DNA from 3 places in the Bradyrhizobium sp. MI1.4 genome. Region 3 is predicted to be linked to each of the others. Evidence: predicted binding sites of a transcription regulator. Region 3 holds the regulator's gene; each other region holds the start of a gene.
What was found. Region 3 encodes PhoB, which activates phosphate uptake and scavenging genes when phosphate is short. Its sites were predicted from a motif close to TGTCATNNANCTGTCAT; they were not measured.
Positions count from the first base shown of each region.

Region 1: the regulator PhoB is predicted to act here: its motif matches at 2,210-2,226, upstream of AC0L23_RS22965 (YdcH family protein).
Region 2: the regulator PhoB is predicted to act here: its motif matches at 1,681-1,697, upstream of phnF (phosphonate metabolism transcriptional regulator PhnF).

Region 1 is NZ_JBVVPP010000022.1:35,170-40,085, reverse strand. It holds gene purE (5-(carboxyamino)imidazole ribonucleotide mutase) at 1-261, opposite strand, end outside; gene AC0L23_RS22985 (GGDEF domain-containing protein) at 403-1,164, shown strand; gene AC0L23_RS22980 (hypothetical protein) at 1,165-1,416, opposite strand; gene AC0L23_RS22975 (hypothetical protein) at 1,439-1,657, opposite strand; gene AC0L23_RS22970 (YdcH family protein) at 1,777-1,983, opposite strand; gene AC0L23_RS22965 (YdcH family protein) at 2,311-2,490, shown strand; gene AC0L23_RS22960 (NAD(P)/FAD-dependent oxidoreductase) at 2,658-3,761, opposite strand; gene AC0L23_RS22955 (sensor domain-containing protein) at 3,964-4,916, shown strand, end outside.
Region 2 is NZ_JBVVPP010000006.1:231,010-235,925, reverse strand. It holds gene phnE (phosphonate ABC transporter, permease protein PhnE) at 1-752, shown strand, start outside; gene phnF (phosphonate metabolism transcriptional regulator PhnF) at 916-1,647, opposite strand; gene phnG (phosphonate C-P lyase system protein PhnG) at 1,766-2,230, shown strand; gene phnH (phosphonate C-P lyase system protein PhnH) at 2,235-2,843, shown strand; gene AC0L23_RS09895 (carbon-phosphorus lyase complex subunit) at 2,846-3,949, shown strand; gene AC0L23_RS09890 (alpha-D-ribose 1-methylphosphonate 5-phosphate C-P-lyase PhnJ) at 3,946-4,842, shown strand; gene phnK (phosphonate C-P lyase system protein PhnK) at 4,835-4,916, shown strand, end outside.
Region 3 is NZ_JBVVPP010000051.1:11,322-16,237, forward strand. It holds gene pstA (phosphate ABC transporter permease PstA) at 1-271, shown strand, start outside; gene pstB (phosphate ABC transporter ATP-binding protein PstB) at 268-1,089, shown strand; gene phoU (phosphate signaling complex protein PhoU) at 1,100-1,816, shown strand; gene phoB (phosphate regulon transcriptional regulator PhoB) at 1,839-2,546, shown strand; gene AC0L23_RS32760 (GcrA family cell cycle regulator) at 2,784-3,296, opposite strand; gene AC0L23_RS32765 (aspartate aminotransferase family protein) at 3,752-4,916, shown strand, end outside.

The DNA of each region.
Region 1 (4,916 bases), on a different contig from region 3:
GGGGACGCCGAACACGGGCAATTCCGTCAGAGCCGCCGCCATGCCGGGCAGGTGGGCTGCGCCACCCGCGCCGGCGATGATGACCTTGTAACCAGCCGTCTTGGCGCCTTTGGCGAACGTAAACAGCCGGTCGGGGGTGCGGTGGGCCGAAACGATGCGGGTGTCGGCGGCAACGCCGAGCCCTGCGAGCGTGTCGGCGGCATGCCGCATCGTGTCCCAGTCCGACTGGCTTCCCATGATGATGGCGATCGGCGCTGTCATGACGTGAATTGTTCTCGAAAAACAGAAAGATAGGCCAGACTAAAGGTTCCGGCCGGTGGCTCGCAAGGCGGTGGCAAGGAGAAGGGAATGAACTATCCTGTCTTGGTGAATCCCCGCAAGCCTTCATTGAGCAGGATGCCCATGAAGAAACCAAAAAGGGCAAGCGCTGCGAAGGCCAAAAAGGGCCCGAAGGCCAGTGCCGGCCGCTCCAAAGTTGCTCTCAAGCGTCCGGCCAAGCGTCGGATCAAGGGTCCGGCGCGGCGTCCGACCAGGCCGTCGCAGCGGGCAGCGTCTGCCGATGACGGGGCCAAAGCGGCCATCGAGCCGGCCATCAACGCGACCATCCGCGAGCTCCGGAGCAAGCTCAGGGGGGCGCTGCGGCGGGTCGCGGAGCTCGAGGCGGCTGCCGACACCGATTTCCTGCTCGAAATTCCGAACCGGCGCGGCTTCGAACGCGAGCTCGCCCGCGCCGTCGCCTACATGAAGCGCTACCGCGCCAGCGGGGCGCTGATCGTGCTCGACGTCGATCGGTTGAAGCCGATCAACGATTCCTTCGGCCATGCGGCCGGCGACGAGGTCCTGAAGGCGATTGCCACCACGCTGACGCGGCAGATCCGCGCTTCGGACGTGGTCGGCCGGCTCGGCGGCGACGAGTTCGCGCTGCTGCTCTGGAATCTCAGCGAGACCGACGCCAAGGCGAAGGCCGCGGCTTTCGAGCAGGCCATCGACGAATTGTCCTTTGTCTTTCGCGGCCAGCACGTGAGCGCGGGCGCTTCCGCCGGCGTCGCCCTGCTCGGAGTGCAATCCGACGCCACGCGCGCCCTGGAGGAGGCCGATGCCGCGATGTATGTGCGCAAGGCGCACCGGCGGCACGAGCCGCACATCAGGCTCGTCAGCAGCTAGTTAAAGCGTGCCGAGGTCTTTCGGTACGTCGCCGAAGCTGCGGAGCAGTTTTGCGTCCCCGAATTCGCCGGTCATGGGATCGCCGCTGCGGCTGAACGCGACCGCGCCGGTGTGGCCGGCGCCGTGCGACATAATCTCGGCGCGCCGTAGCGCGGCCGCCGCGCTCTGGCATTCCTCGGCCGCACCCGCGACCGGCGATCCGTCCTCGTCGGTCAGGAAAGGTAATGCAACGTAATAGGTGACATCGGACATGGTCGGCTCCGATAGCTGACAGTCAGGCGGCGCTGCTCTTGCTCCGCATCTTGCTGCGCGAGGTCTCCGGAATGCAGCCTGCGGAAACCGCCGCCTGCAATTCTTCCAGCTCGGCCTCCAGATATTCATTGGCCATGATCAGCGCCTTGATGGTGCTGCGCAGATTGCCGTCGCACATCGCGATCGCCTGATCGCAGGCTTGTTCATAATGGCTGTTGTCGAGAAGGGCGGTTGCCGACATCTGCATTTTCCTTAGACGGTTTCCCCGGGGGTGTTGGGTGCTCAAATGTTCTTATTTTGTTCCTTTCGAGTCAAGCGGATTTACGTGCGGCGGGGCCGCCGTAAAGTTCTACCCGTGGATCAGGCGATGATGTCGGGCGTGATCTGGTCTTCGATGAACGCGATACGGTCACGCAACAACAGCTTGCGTTTCTTCAACCGCTGTAACCGCAACAGGTCGGGGGCGGGCGATTGATGCAGTGCATCGATCGCCACATCGAGATCTCGGTGTTCCTGGTGCAACCGGGCGAGCTCGGATTCGAGTTCGCGCGCATCTTCATTGGTCATGTCTGCGGTGGCCGAAAAACCGATAGGCGTGAGATTAAGGCTGTGGATGCCCTGTGGAAACTATCGTCCTTGCGCGCCGTGATCGCAAGCGATCTCGGGCTGTCGCGAGCCGATCTCCCGCGAGATATTTCTGCGGTCGCTCCGGCGTTGCGCAAGCGCATTGATATCACGGATTTTTCCCGCGTGGTTCCCTTACTCACGCTTCGTTACATATGAATTTCTAAAAATGACAGCGCGACGACTGATATCCATCGACAGAACAAATCGGTGATGTACACTTCCTCGTCCGGTCGAATCCAAGGTTCACCCCTACCGAGGAGGTTTCGAATGACAATTCAGGCACATCTGGTTGAATTGGAACGGAAGCACAAAACTCTCGAAAACGAATTGCACGAAGCTCTCGTGCACCTTTCAACAGACGACCTGCAAATTGTTGAGTTGAAGCGCCGGAAGTTGATGGTCAAGGACCAGATCGAGCGTCTCAGGCACGGCGACACGCTCCACTAGTAACCCCGTAACAGCGTAGAGTTGATCGCACCCTTTCAGGCAGGGATGGGAGCCTTTGCGCTCATCCCTGCCGCAAGGCGCGCAGCGTGCAAGGATTTGCGCGGCTCCAGCGTCTTGTCTGGACGCAGTTCTTTACGCGCAACCGGAATCCAATTCGCTTTAAACCACTAGATGTTTGCGAGCTCGGCGACGTGATCCGCGATCGCGAGCGATGACGTCAATCCGGGCGACTCGATGCCGAACAGATTGATCAGGCCTTCGACGCCGTGATCGCGCGGGCCCTGCATCAAGAAATCCTGCGTGGCCACCGCCGGCGGCACGATCTTCGGGCGGATGCCCGAATAGCTCGGCATGAGAGCACCGTCAGGCAACGTCGGCCAGTATTTGCGGATCGCCGGGTAGAAGCGCTCGGCGCGTGACGGGTCGACCTCATAGTCGATCGTCTCGATCCACTCGACGTCAGGGCCGAAACGGGCCTGCCCGGCCATGTCCAGCGTCAGATGCACCCCTAGGCCACCGGGCTCGGGCACCGGATAGATCAGGCGCGAGAACGGCGCCCTAGCATTGCAGCTGAAGTAGTTTCCCTTGGCGAGGTAGGCCGTCGGGATCCGTTCCAGCGGCATGCCCTCGATGTTGCGCGCCACGGTGGTCGCCGAGAGCCCGGCGGCGTTGACGAGGAGGCTGCATTGCAGCGTCATCGGCGCTTCGCCGCCCGCCTCGATCTCGATGACGCCGGCGGTCGCCTTGGCACGGATCAGCGGGGTGTGAAACGCGAAGGCCGCGCCCGCGTCCTCGGCTTCGCCGCGCAGCGAGAGCATGTAGGCGTGGCTGTCGATGATGCCGGTCGACGGCGACAGCAGCGCGGCGTCACAGGCGAGCGCCGGCTCCAGCGCACGTGCCGCATCACCCGTGAGCAACTGCATGTCGAGCACGCCGTTGGCCTCGGCATGCGCCTTGATCGATTGCAGCTTCTCGGTCTCTTTCGGATTGGTCGCGACGATCAGCTTGCCGCAATTCCTGTGCGGGATGCCGCGCTCGGAACAGTAACGATAGAGCGCGTGCTTGCCGTCGACGCACATGCGCGCCATCCAGCTTCCGGCGCGGTAGTAGATGCCGGCATGGATCACCTCGCTGTTGCGCGAGGAGGTGATGGTGCCGATGGCCTCGGCTTGCTCGAGCACGATCACCTCGCGCCCGGCTTGCGCCAGCTTTCGAGCCACCGCGAGCCCGATCACGCCGGCTCCGATGACGACGCAGTCCACCCTATCCATGGTCGTGCAGGACGTCCGCTCGAAGCGACGATGGCCCCACGCCTGGGGAGGGCGGCGCGGGGGCTTTTTCCGTTAAGGAAGCATTTATCATGTCAGGGCAATTGCCGTATTTGATGCCACATTGTTCCGTTGCGCGTACAGGCGTTTACCCGATCCAAACTCGCGAGGCCAGACAATCCGACGTTGAAATCGCGGGTGGCTGATGGCTGAGAAGAACTGGCACGCGGGCAGCGCGCTTCCGATTGCGGTGCAGGCCGTCGTGTGCCTGGCCGCAGCGGTCGCGCCTGCGCGCGCCTTTGCCCTCTCAGACAGCTTCACCCCTCCGAGCTATCTCGGCGAGCTTGATCCCAACGTGATCTGGGAAGCCCTGATCGCGGGAATTGTGATCTGTTCGTTCTTCGCCGCGATCGCGCTGTGGATCCATTCCTCGCTGCGCCGGACCAGGCGTCTGCAGCTGCGGCGCAATGCCTTCGTCTCCTCCGCCATGAACAATCTCAACCAGGGCGTGGTGATGACGGATGCGCAGCGGCGCGTCATCTTCTGCAACGACCGCTATATCGAGATTTACGGCCTGGCGCGGTCGGATCTCTGGGCCAACATGAACGGCTACGAACTCCTTGAGCTGCGACGCAAGCGCGGGGTGCTCGGCGCCGCCTCCAACGACGAGTTCTACGAGAAGGCGGCAAGCACCAACGGCTTGATCACCGAACTGCCGGACGGGCGGGCCATCCTGGTGAAATATTTCGTGCTGCCCAACGGCGGCTCGGTGACGACGCATCTGGACGTCAGCGAGCAGCGCAGGCTGTCGCGGCAGCTCGCCTCCACCAAGCAGTTCCTGGAAACGGTGCTGGACAACGTGCCGGCCTGCGTGGCCGCAAAGAACATCGAGGATGGTCGCTACATCTTCGCCAACAGCGCCTATGAGCGGTTCTGGGGCTTCTCGCGCGACCATGTCGTCGGCAAGAACGCGCGCGAGCTGTTTGCGCCGATCTCGGCGGACAGCATCGAGGCGACCGACCGCACGGCACTCGATTCGCCGGACGGCCAGTTTCGCAACGAATTCGAGGTCGACCGCGCCGGTGAGCGACGCATGGTTGCCTCGATCCGGATCGTTGTCCGCAACGAGAGCAACAAACCCGAATTCCTGATGCTCGT
Region 2 (4,916 bases), on a different contig from region 3:
TGAGCGTCGCGGCGCTCGCGATCCTGATTTACGGCCTCGTCGATCTCGACTTCTCGCCGTCGCGGTTCGTCGCGGGCCTCAACCAGCTCGGCTGGATCAGCCTGATGATGATCCCGCCGGATCCCGGCTCGTCGCTGCCGGTCTATCTGAAGGCGCTGGGCGAGACGCTGTCGATCGCGCTGCTCGGCACAACGCTCGCCGCGCTGTTCGCACTGCCGGTCAGTCTTCTTGCGGCGCGTAATGTCGTGCCATCAAAGCTGCTGCGCTTTCCGGTCCGACGTTTCCTGGATTTGATTCGCGGCGTCGACACGTTGATCTGGGCGCTGGTGTGGATCAACGTGGTCGGGCTCGGCCCGTTTGCCGGCGTGCTCGCCATCGCCGTGTCGGATTTCGGCGCCTTCGGAAAACTGTTCTCGGAGGCGATCGAGGGCGCCGACCAGAAGCAGGTCGAGGGCATCCGCGCCTCCGGCGGCAGCGCGCTGCACGAGATTCGCTTCGGCCTGCTGCCGCAGGTTTTGCCCGTGATTGCGGGGCAGGTGCTCTATTTCATCGAGTCGAACACGCGCTCGGCCACCATCATCGGCATCGTCGGCGCCGGCGGCATCGGCCTCCAACTCGCCGAGCAGATCCGCGTGCTGGAATGGCAGAAGGTGTCGTTCCTGATCCTGATGATCCTGGTCGCAGTCGCTGCGATCGATTTCGTTTCGGGCAAATTGCGTTTTGCGATTATCGGGCGGCGGGCGGTGGCGTAACCTTCTTCCTTCTCCCCTTGTGGGAGAAGGTGGCGCGAAGCGCCGGATGAGGGGTCTGCATCCTCAATTCAGATCAGTGCGCGGAGGCAACCCCTCACCCGTCTCGCCGCTAGCGCGGCGAGCCACCTCTCCCGCAAGGGGAGAGGGGCAGAGGGCAGCCAGTTCACCCGTTCTCCACCAGAAATTCCACCCGCTCCGCGGCAAAGCGCGAATGCTTGGTCACCAGCGGCTTGCCGTCGAGATCGTGATCGGTGGCGTCGACCACCAGGATCGGCCGTCCCAGCGCCAGATCGAGCCGTGCGGCGTCGGTTGCGTCGACGATACCGGCGGTGATCCGGGTCGCGCCGCGGCGATAGTCCCGGACGCCGTAATGCTCGAGCAATTTCGTCATCGAGCGGGTCGCGGCAAAGACGTCGCCCGCAGCCGGGAATAGCTGCGCCGACAGCCACGTCGTGGAGACACAGATCGGCGTGCGGTCGGCGAGGCGCATCGCCTCGATCCGGACCAGCGGTGCGCCGGTCTTGAGGCCAAGCTCCCGCGCGAGTTCGCGGGTCGCAACGTCAGCGGACGCCTCGATCAGCCGGCCATGCGGTTCGCGGCCGTCCGCGCCGACGATCTCGGAGAAACGGGTCCGCGAGCGCAGTGGATAAGCGAGCTTCTGCGCCTCGACATAGGTTCCGCTGCCGCGTTCTGCCCGCACGATGCCGCGCTCGGCAAGCGCGGCCAGCGCGCGTCGCACGGTGTGGCGGTTGACGCGATAGGTTTCGGCGATCTCCACCTCGCCCGGCAGCTTGTCGCCCGCCGCAAAGCGGCCGTCGGCGATGCCGCGCTCGATGCCGTCGGCAACGAGACGCCACAACGCGACGCCGGAGGAGGCTGTGTCCTGCATGCTCATGTGGCCGGGAAGCTACTCCAGAAATCACGCCTTTGTCACGAAACAGTCATGGCGCTCCCGTATCAAGTTGTCTAGTATCATAGACAACTTGGATTCGGCAAGTTCTGCAGAGAAGTCGGTGGATGCGGTGACCCAGCACAATAATCAGCAAGCCCAGCGCAAGGCCGCAATGGCCGTGCTGGCGCACGCGGAGGCGGGCGAGATCGCCGCTCGCCTCGACGCTCTCGTTTTGCCGGCGCATCAGGATCTGCGCGCGCCGGAAAACGGCCTCGTCATGCTGCGCGGCCGGGTCGGCGGTGACGGTGCGCCGTTCAACCTCGGTGAAGCCACGGTGTCGCGCGCCGCGGTGCGGCTTGCGAGCGGCGAGGTCGGTTTCGGCTACACGCTCGGTCGCGACGGCGAGAAGGCGCGGCTGATCGCGCTGTGCGATGCCCTGGTGCAGTCCCGCGATTTCGCCGGCGCGGTGGAGCGGGACATTATCGCGCCGTTGCGTGAGCAGCTTATGGTCAGGCGCAAGCAGGTGGCGGCCCAGACCGCCGCGACGAAGGTTGATTTCTATACCATGGTGCGCGGTGAGGGGTGAGATCATGACCACGATTGCGGAACTGCCCCCCGGGTTCGCCGACAAGGTGCTGTCGGCGCAATCGACCTTTCGTTCGGTCATGGACGCGATGGCCCGGCCGGGGTCGGTCCAGCGCATCGTGCCGACATCAGGAGCGCCTCATGTGATGATGCGCGGCACGGCCGCGATCGCGTTGACGCTGTTCGATCACGACACGCCGCTCTGGCTCGATGCGCGCATGCATGAGACTTCCGACGTCGTGAAATGGCTGAAATTCCATACTGGTGCGCCGGTGGTGCAGGATTCTTCCATCGCCAGCTTCGCGCTGATCAGCGACGGCGGGGCGCTGCCTTCGCTGGAGCGCTTCGCGCTCGGCACCAGCGAATATCCGGATCGGTCGACCACGTTGATCCTGCAGGTCGAGAGTCTGGACGGAGGGCGGAGCTTCGAGCTGCGCGGCCCCGGCATTGACGGTGTCGCGACGCTCCAGGCTTCGATTAAGCCGTTCGACCTGTTCGAGCGCCTGCGCGTCAACGAAACGCTGTTTCCGCGCGGCATCGATGTGGTGCTGGTCGCAAATGATGCCGTGGTTGCGATTCCGCGCACCACGCGTGTCGTGAGCAAGGGAAGCTAAGCATGTATGTCGCAGTCAAAGGCGGCGAACGCGCCATCGAGAACGCCCATCGCCTGCTCGCCAGTGCGCGGCGTGGCGACCAAAGCGTTCCGGAAATCTCGCTCGACCAGATCTCCGAGCAGCTTGGTCTCGCCGTGGACCGCGTCATGAGCGAAGGCTCGCTCTATGATCGCGAGCTCGCGGCGCTCGCCATCAAGCAGGCGCGCGGCGATCTGATCGAGGCGATCTTCCTGGTCCGCGCCTTCCGCGCGACGCTGCCCCGCTTCGGCGCCAGCGAGCCGGTCGAGACCGGCGCGATGCGGGTACGGCGGCGGGTGTCCTCGACCTTCAAGGACATTCCCGGCGGCCAGATCCTCGGCCCGACCTTCGACTATACCCACCGCCTGCTCGATCCCTCGCTCGCCGAGGGCTTTGTGCCGGAAGCGCCGGCGACGGCCGAAGCATCGTCTGCGCCGACCCCGCGGGTGACCGACATCCTCGGCCGCGACGGGCTGATCGAATCCTCGCCTAAGGCCGAGGAAGGCGCCAGCGTCGGCGATCTCACCCGCGAGCCGCTCAATTTTCCCGCCGATCGTGACCTGCGCCTGCAAAATCTCGCGCGTGGCGACGAAGGTTTTCTGCTGGCGATGGGCTATTCCACCCAGCGCGGCTACGGCCGCAACCATCCCTTCGCTGGCGAGATTCGCTTCGGTGAGGTCGAGGTTGAATTCTCCGCGGAAGACGTCGGCTTCGCCGTGCCGCTCGGCTCGATCGAGCTCACCGAGTGTCAGATGGTCAATCAGTTCAAGGGCTCCGCGACGGAGGCGCCGTGCTTCACCCGCGGCTATGGCCTCGCCTTCGGCCAGAGCGAGCGCAAGACGATGTCGATGGCGCTGGTCGACCGCGCGTTGCGTGCGCGCGAGCTCGGCGAAGAGGCACTCGCCCCCGCGCAAGACGAAGAATTCGTGATGTCGCATTCGGACAACGTCCAGGCTACCGGCTTCGTCGAGCATCTGAAGCTACCGCATTATGTCGACTTCCAGTCTGAGCTCGGCCTGTTGCGCAAGCTGCGGAAGGAATTCACTGAGGCCAATGCGCCCGATGCCATGAAGGAGGCCGCGGAATGAACGCGCCCGCCTACAATTTCGCTTATCTCGACGAACAGACCAAGCGGATGATCCGCCGCGCGATCCTCAAGGCGATCGCGATCCCCGGCTATCAGGTGCCGTTCGCCAGCCGTGAAATGCCGATGCCCTATGGCTGGGGCACCGGCGGCGTGCAGGTGACGGCCGCGATCCTCGGGCCCGAGGACGTGCTGAAGGTGATCGACCAGGGCTCCGACGACACCACCAATGCGATCTCGATCAGGAAGTTCTTTGCCAAGACCGCCGGCGTCGCCACGACGACGGCGACGATCGATGCGACCGTGATCCAGACCCGCCACCGCATTCCGGAGACGTCGCTACACGCAAATCAGGTGCTGGTCTACCAGGTGCCGATCCCGGAGCCGCTGCGCTTCGTCGAGCCGCGCGAGACGGAGACGCGGCGCATGCACGCGCTCGCCGAATACGGCCTGATGCATGTGAAGCTCTACGAGGACATCGCCCGCTTCGGCCACATCGCGACGGCTTACGCCTATCCGGTGAAGGTCAATGCGCGCTACGTGATGGACCCGTCGCCGACGCCCAAATTCGACAATCCCAAGATGGACAATTGCCCGGCGCTGCAACTGTTCGGCGCCGGCCGCGAGAAGCGCATCTATGCGATCCCGCCCTATACGCAAGTTGTGTCGCTCGACTTCGAGGACCATCCCTTCGAGCCGTACCGCTTCAACGCGCCGTGCGCGTTGTGCGCCGCTGAGAATTCCTACCTCGACGAGATCGTGACCGACGACAAGGGCGGTCGCATGTTCGTCTGCTCCGACACCGATTATTGCGAGGGACGTCAGGCCGCCGGCCATCACGGCAGCCTCAGCGCCGCGCCGTACAAGGACAAGGCGCAGGAGGCATCGAATGGCTGATCAAGACATGCTCGAGAACGACGAGCCGCTGCTGGTCGCAAAATCCCTCAGTAAGTCCTATGGCCGGATCGCGG
Region 3 (4,916 bases):
ATCGGGTCTCATCACCGGCGTGCTGCTCGCGACCGCTCGCGTCGCCGGTGAAACCGCGCCGCTGCTGTTCACCGCGCTATCGAACCAGTTCTTCAGCCTCGGCCTGAACAAGACGATGGCGAACCTGCCTGTGACCATCAACAACTTCGTGCAGAGCCCCTATGCCTATTGGAAGCAGTTGGCCTGGAGCGGGGCGCTGCTCATCACCCTGACCGTTCTTGCCCTTAATATTTTCGCGCGCATCCTTGGCGCCGAGAGGACCGCAAAATGAGTGATCTTTCCGTGTCGATGAGCGCGTCCGGTGGACTGCCGCATGCGGCGGTGCTGCCCGAGGCGCCTCCCAAGGTGACCGTGCGTAACCTGAACTTCTATTACGGCGAGCACCATGCGCTGAAGAACATCAACCTGACGCTCGGCGCCAACCGCGTTACGGCGTTCATCGGTCCGTCGGGCTGCGGCAAGTCGACCCTGCTGCGCATCTTCAACCGGATGTACGACCTCTATCCCGGCCAGCGCGCCACCGGTCAGCTCATGCTCGATCAGACCAACATTCTCGACCCCAGGCTGGACCTCAATTTGCTGCGCGCCCGCGTCGGCATGGTGTTCCAGAAGCCGACGCCGTTCCCGATGACGATCTACGAGAACATCGCGTTCGGCATCCGTCTCTATGAGAAGATCTCGAAGTCCGAGATGGACGGCCGCGTCGAGAAGGCGCTGCGCGGCGGCGCGCTGTGGAACGAGGTCAAGGACAAGCTCAACGCCTCCGGCCTGTCGCTCTCCGGCGGCCAGCAGCAGCGCCTCTGCATCGCCCGCACCGTCGCGGTGAGGCCCGAGGTGATTCTGTTCGACGAACCCTGTTCGGCGCTCGACCCGATCTCGACCGCCAAGGTCGAGGAGCTGATCCAGGAGCTGTCCGAGGATTACACGATTGCGATCGTCACCCACAACATGCAGCAGGCGGCGCGCGTCTCCGACAAGACCGCCTTCATGTATCTCGGCGAGCTGATAGAGTTCGACGACACCAGCAAGATCTTCACGTCGCCGTCCGATCGGCGCACGCAGGATTACATCACCGGCCGGTTCGGCTAGGAGACGCGACATGGGTTCTGAACATACCGCAAAGGCCTTCGACACCGACCTCCAGGAACTCACTCGCCTGGTCGCCGAGATGGGCGGCATCGCCGAGCGCATGATCGTCGAGTCCGTCGACGCGCTGATCCGCCGCGACGTCCCGCTCGGCCAGCGCGTCGTCGCCATCGACACCGAGCTCGACGCGCTGCAGAAGCGCATCGAGGAGCGTGCGGTGCTCACCATCGCCCGCCGCCAGCCGATGGCGGTCGATCTGCGCGAGATCGTCGGCGCCATGCGCGTCGCGACCGATCTCGAGCGCATCGGCGACCTCGCCAAGAACATGGGCAAGCGGGTTGCGGCGCTGGAGACGGACTTCCATCCGCTCAAGCTGTTCCGCGGCCTCGAGCACATGACCGACCTCGTGCAGCAGCAGGTCAAGTCGGTGCTGGACGCCTATGCCGCGCATGATTTGCCGGCGGCGATGGCGGTGTGGAAGGGCGACGAGGAAGTCGACGCCATCTGCACCTCGCTGTTCCGCGAACTCCTCACCTACATGATGGAGGATCCGCGCAATATCTCGTTCTGCATCCATTTGATGTTCTGCGCCAAGAACATCGAGCGGATCGGCGACCACGCCACCAATATCGCCGAGACCGTGTTCTACATGATCGAGGGCCAGGCGATCACCGACAAGCGGCCGAAGGGCGACATGACGACCTTTGCCAACACGGTACCGAACACCTGAAGATTTAAGGAGCGACGACCCGATGGGCGCACGCATTATGGTGGTTGAGGACGAGGAAGCCCTGACCGAGCTTCTCCGCTACAACCTCGAAGGCGACGGCTATGACGTCGAGACGGTGATGCGCGGCGACGACGCCGACACCCGCCTCAAGGAGCACATCCCCGATCTGATCGTGCTCGACTGGATGCTGCCGGGCCTGTCAGGCATCGAATTGTGTCGGCGGCTTCGCACCCGTCCCGAGACCAAGCAGCTCCCGATCATCATGCTCACCGCGCGCGGCGAGGAGAGCGAGCGGGTGCGGGGTCTTGCGACCGGCGCCGACGATTACATCGTCAAGCCGTTCTCGGTGCCGGAGCTGCTGGCGCGCGTGAAAGGCCTGCTGCGGCGCGCGAGCCCGGAGCGCCTCGCCACCGTCCTTGCTTTTGGCGACATCGAGCTCGACCGTGACAAGCGCCGCGTGGCGCGCTCGGGCCGGCCGATCGATCTCGGTCCGACCGAATATCGCCTGCTGGAGTTCTTCCTGGAGCACCCGGGACGGGTGTTCTCGCGCGAACAGCTGCTCGACAGCGTCTGGGGCCGCGACATCTATATCGACGAGCGCACCGTCGACGTGCATATCGGCCGCCTGCGCAAGCTGCTCAATCTCGGCCGCGAGCAGGACCCGATCCGCACCGTCCGCGGCGCCGGCTACGCGCTGGATGATCGGTTTGCCAAGGCAGAGCAGGTGTAGGGTTGCAGGCTTGTTTGTTGGCGAGCTGTCCCTGCATTCTCAGCCGTCGTCCCGGACAAGCGAGCGAAGCGAGCGCTGATCCGGGCCCATAACCACCGAACGTGGTTTGGCGAAGACTCGGAGTGACCCCTTCCGCACGATTATTGCGTGCTCGGAGTATGGGTCCCGGCCCCCTGTGCGCAATTGCGCACTAGGCCGGGACGACACTGAAATTGTTGAACTGTCTTCGCGTGACGACTAACGGGGACCCGGCTTTACCGGTGCGCGGCGCCGATCCGACGCCGGCTGGTACGCAACGCGCGAGTGCTGAGCGCAATAGGGCAGTCCGGACAGCGCCCTTCCACCGCAGAAGAAGAAGTCCGGGCTCGAGGGATCGCCGACCGGCCAGTGGCAGGTCGCCTCGTTCAATTCCAGCAGCGACAGCCGCTGGCTCATCGGCACCACGTTGTCATAGGTGACCGGATCCGGCTCAGCCTCCACCTCGAAGGCCTGCGCCAGCGCGGTGTTGCCGCGCGAGATCGGGCGGCTCACCCGCATCATGTGCTGCGCGGGGCGCGCCTTGCGCGGCCGCGGCGCTGCCGATGATGGGCTCTTGGCGCGGCCCGAAAGGCCGAGCCTGTGCACTTTGCCGATCACGGCATTGCGGGTCACATTGCCGAGCTCCGCCGCGATCTGGCTGGCCGAAAGTCCGGCCTCCCAGAGCTTTTTCAGCTGCTCGACGCGATCATCGGACCAGGTCAAAACCGTCATTGCACCCTTTCCCTCGCTGCGCGCCAGCCATCCTGGGGCCTCGCAGCGAATGCCTAAGCCTTCAAAAACCCGTGCCGCCAGAATCCCTTAAGGCTCGCCGGGCGCGTCTTGAACGCCCGAACGTTTACGCCGGTACATAAGGACTTAAAGATCAGAACCACTGCACGAGATGTCGTATCTGACAATCCAAACGCTACAATATGGCGTGACTCCCGCGCAAGAGTCCGCCGACTCGCTTCCACATGTTCCGTGGCCAAATCCCGCAAAATCGGCACCGCAAGACTACGGATTCAGCGTTTCGCGAGGCTTTCCGGGCGGCATTGACACCCGTTTCACCAGGCCTAAGATAGTCGCACGTGCCGCCCTCAAGAGGCGGCACGTTTCGTTTTCCGGGCCGGTCGATGGTGCGTTGCGCAATGCACGCTCACTCCGTCCGCAACATTCAAGTGACCATCATGACTAACAGCGCAGCGCCGCATTTGCTCCCCGTTTTCGCCAGGTCCGACCTTGGTTTCGAGCGTGGCGAAGGCTGCTGGCTGATCGCGACCAATGGCGAGCGCTATCTCGATTTCACCTCCGGGGTGGCGGTGAATGCGCTCGGCCATGCCCATCCGGCGCTGGTCGCGGCGTTGCAGGAGCAGGCCACCAAGCTCTGGCACATGTCGAACCTGTTCCAGAGCCCGGACGGCGAAAAGCTCGCCGCGCGCCTGTGCAATGAAAGCTTCGCGGACTTCGTGTTCTTCTGCAATTCCGGCGCCGAAGCGCTGGAATGCGTGATCAAGGTCGTGCGCCGTTATCACGCCGCAAAGGGTCATCCCGACCGCTATCGCATGATCACCTTCGAAGGCGCCTTCCATGGCCGCACGCTGGCGACGCTGGCCGCAACGGGATCGGCAAAATATCTCGAAGGTTTCGGCCCTCCGATGGAGGGCTTCGACCAGGTTGCGCATGGCGATCTCGATGCCGTGAAAAAGGCAATCGGTCCGCAGACCGCCGGCATCCTGATCGAGCCGATCCAGGGCGAGGGCGGTGTGCGTTCGGCAACGCCCGCCTTCCTGAGGGCGTTGCGCCAGCTCTGCGACGAGAAGGGTCTGTTGCTCGCCTTCGACGAGGTGCAGACCGGCATGGGCCGCACCGGCGATCTGTTCGCGTACCGCCGCCTTGGCGTCGAACCCGACGTGATGTCGCTGGCCAAGGCGCTCGGCGGCGGCTTCCCGATCGGCGCCTGCCTTGCGACCGCGGAAGCGGCGTCCGGCATGACGCCGGGCTCGCACGGCTCGACCTTCGGGGGCAATCCGCTCGCGATCGCGGCTGCGAACGCCGTGCTCGACGTCATGCTCAAGCCCGGCTTCTTCGACCACGTGCAGAGGATGTCGCTGCTGCTCAAGCAGAAGCTCGCCTCCGTGATCGACCGTCACGGCGATGTCGTCAGCGAAGTGCGCGGCGAGGGCCTCCTGATCGGCATCAAGGCCGTGGTGCCCTCCGGCGATCTCGTTGCAGCCTTGCGCGACCAAAAGCTGCTCACCGTCGGTGCCGGCGACAATGTCGTGCGTTTCCTGCCGCCTTTGATCGTTACCGAAGCCGAGATCGAGGACAGCGTCGGGCGGCTCGAGCGCGCCT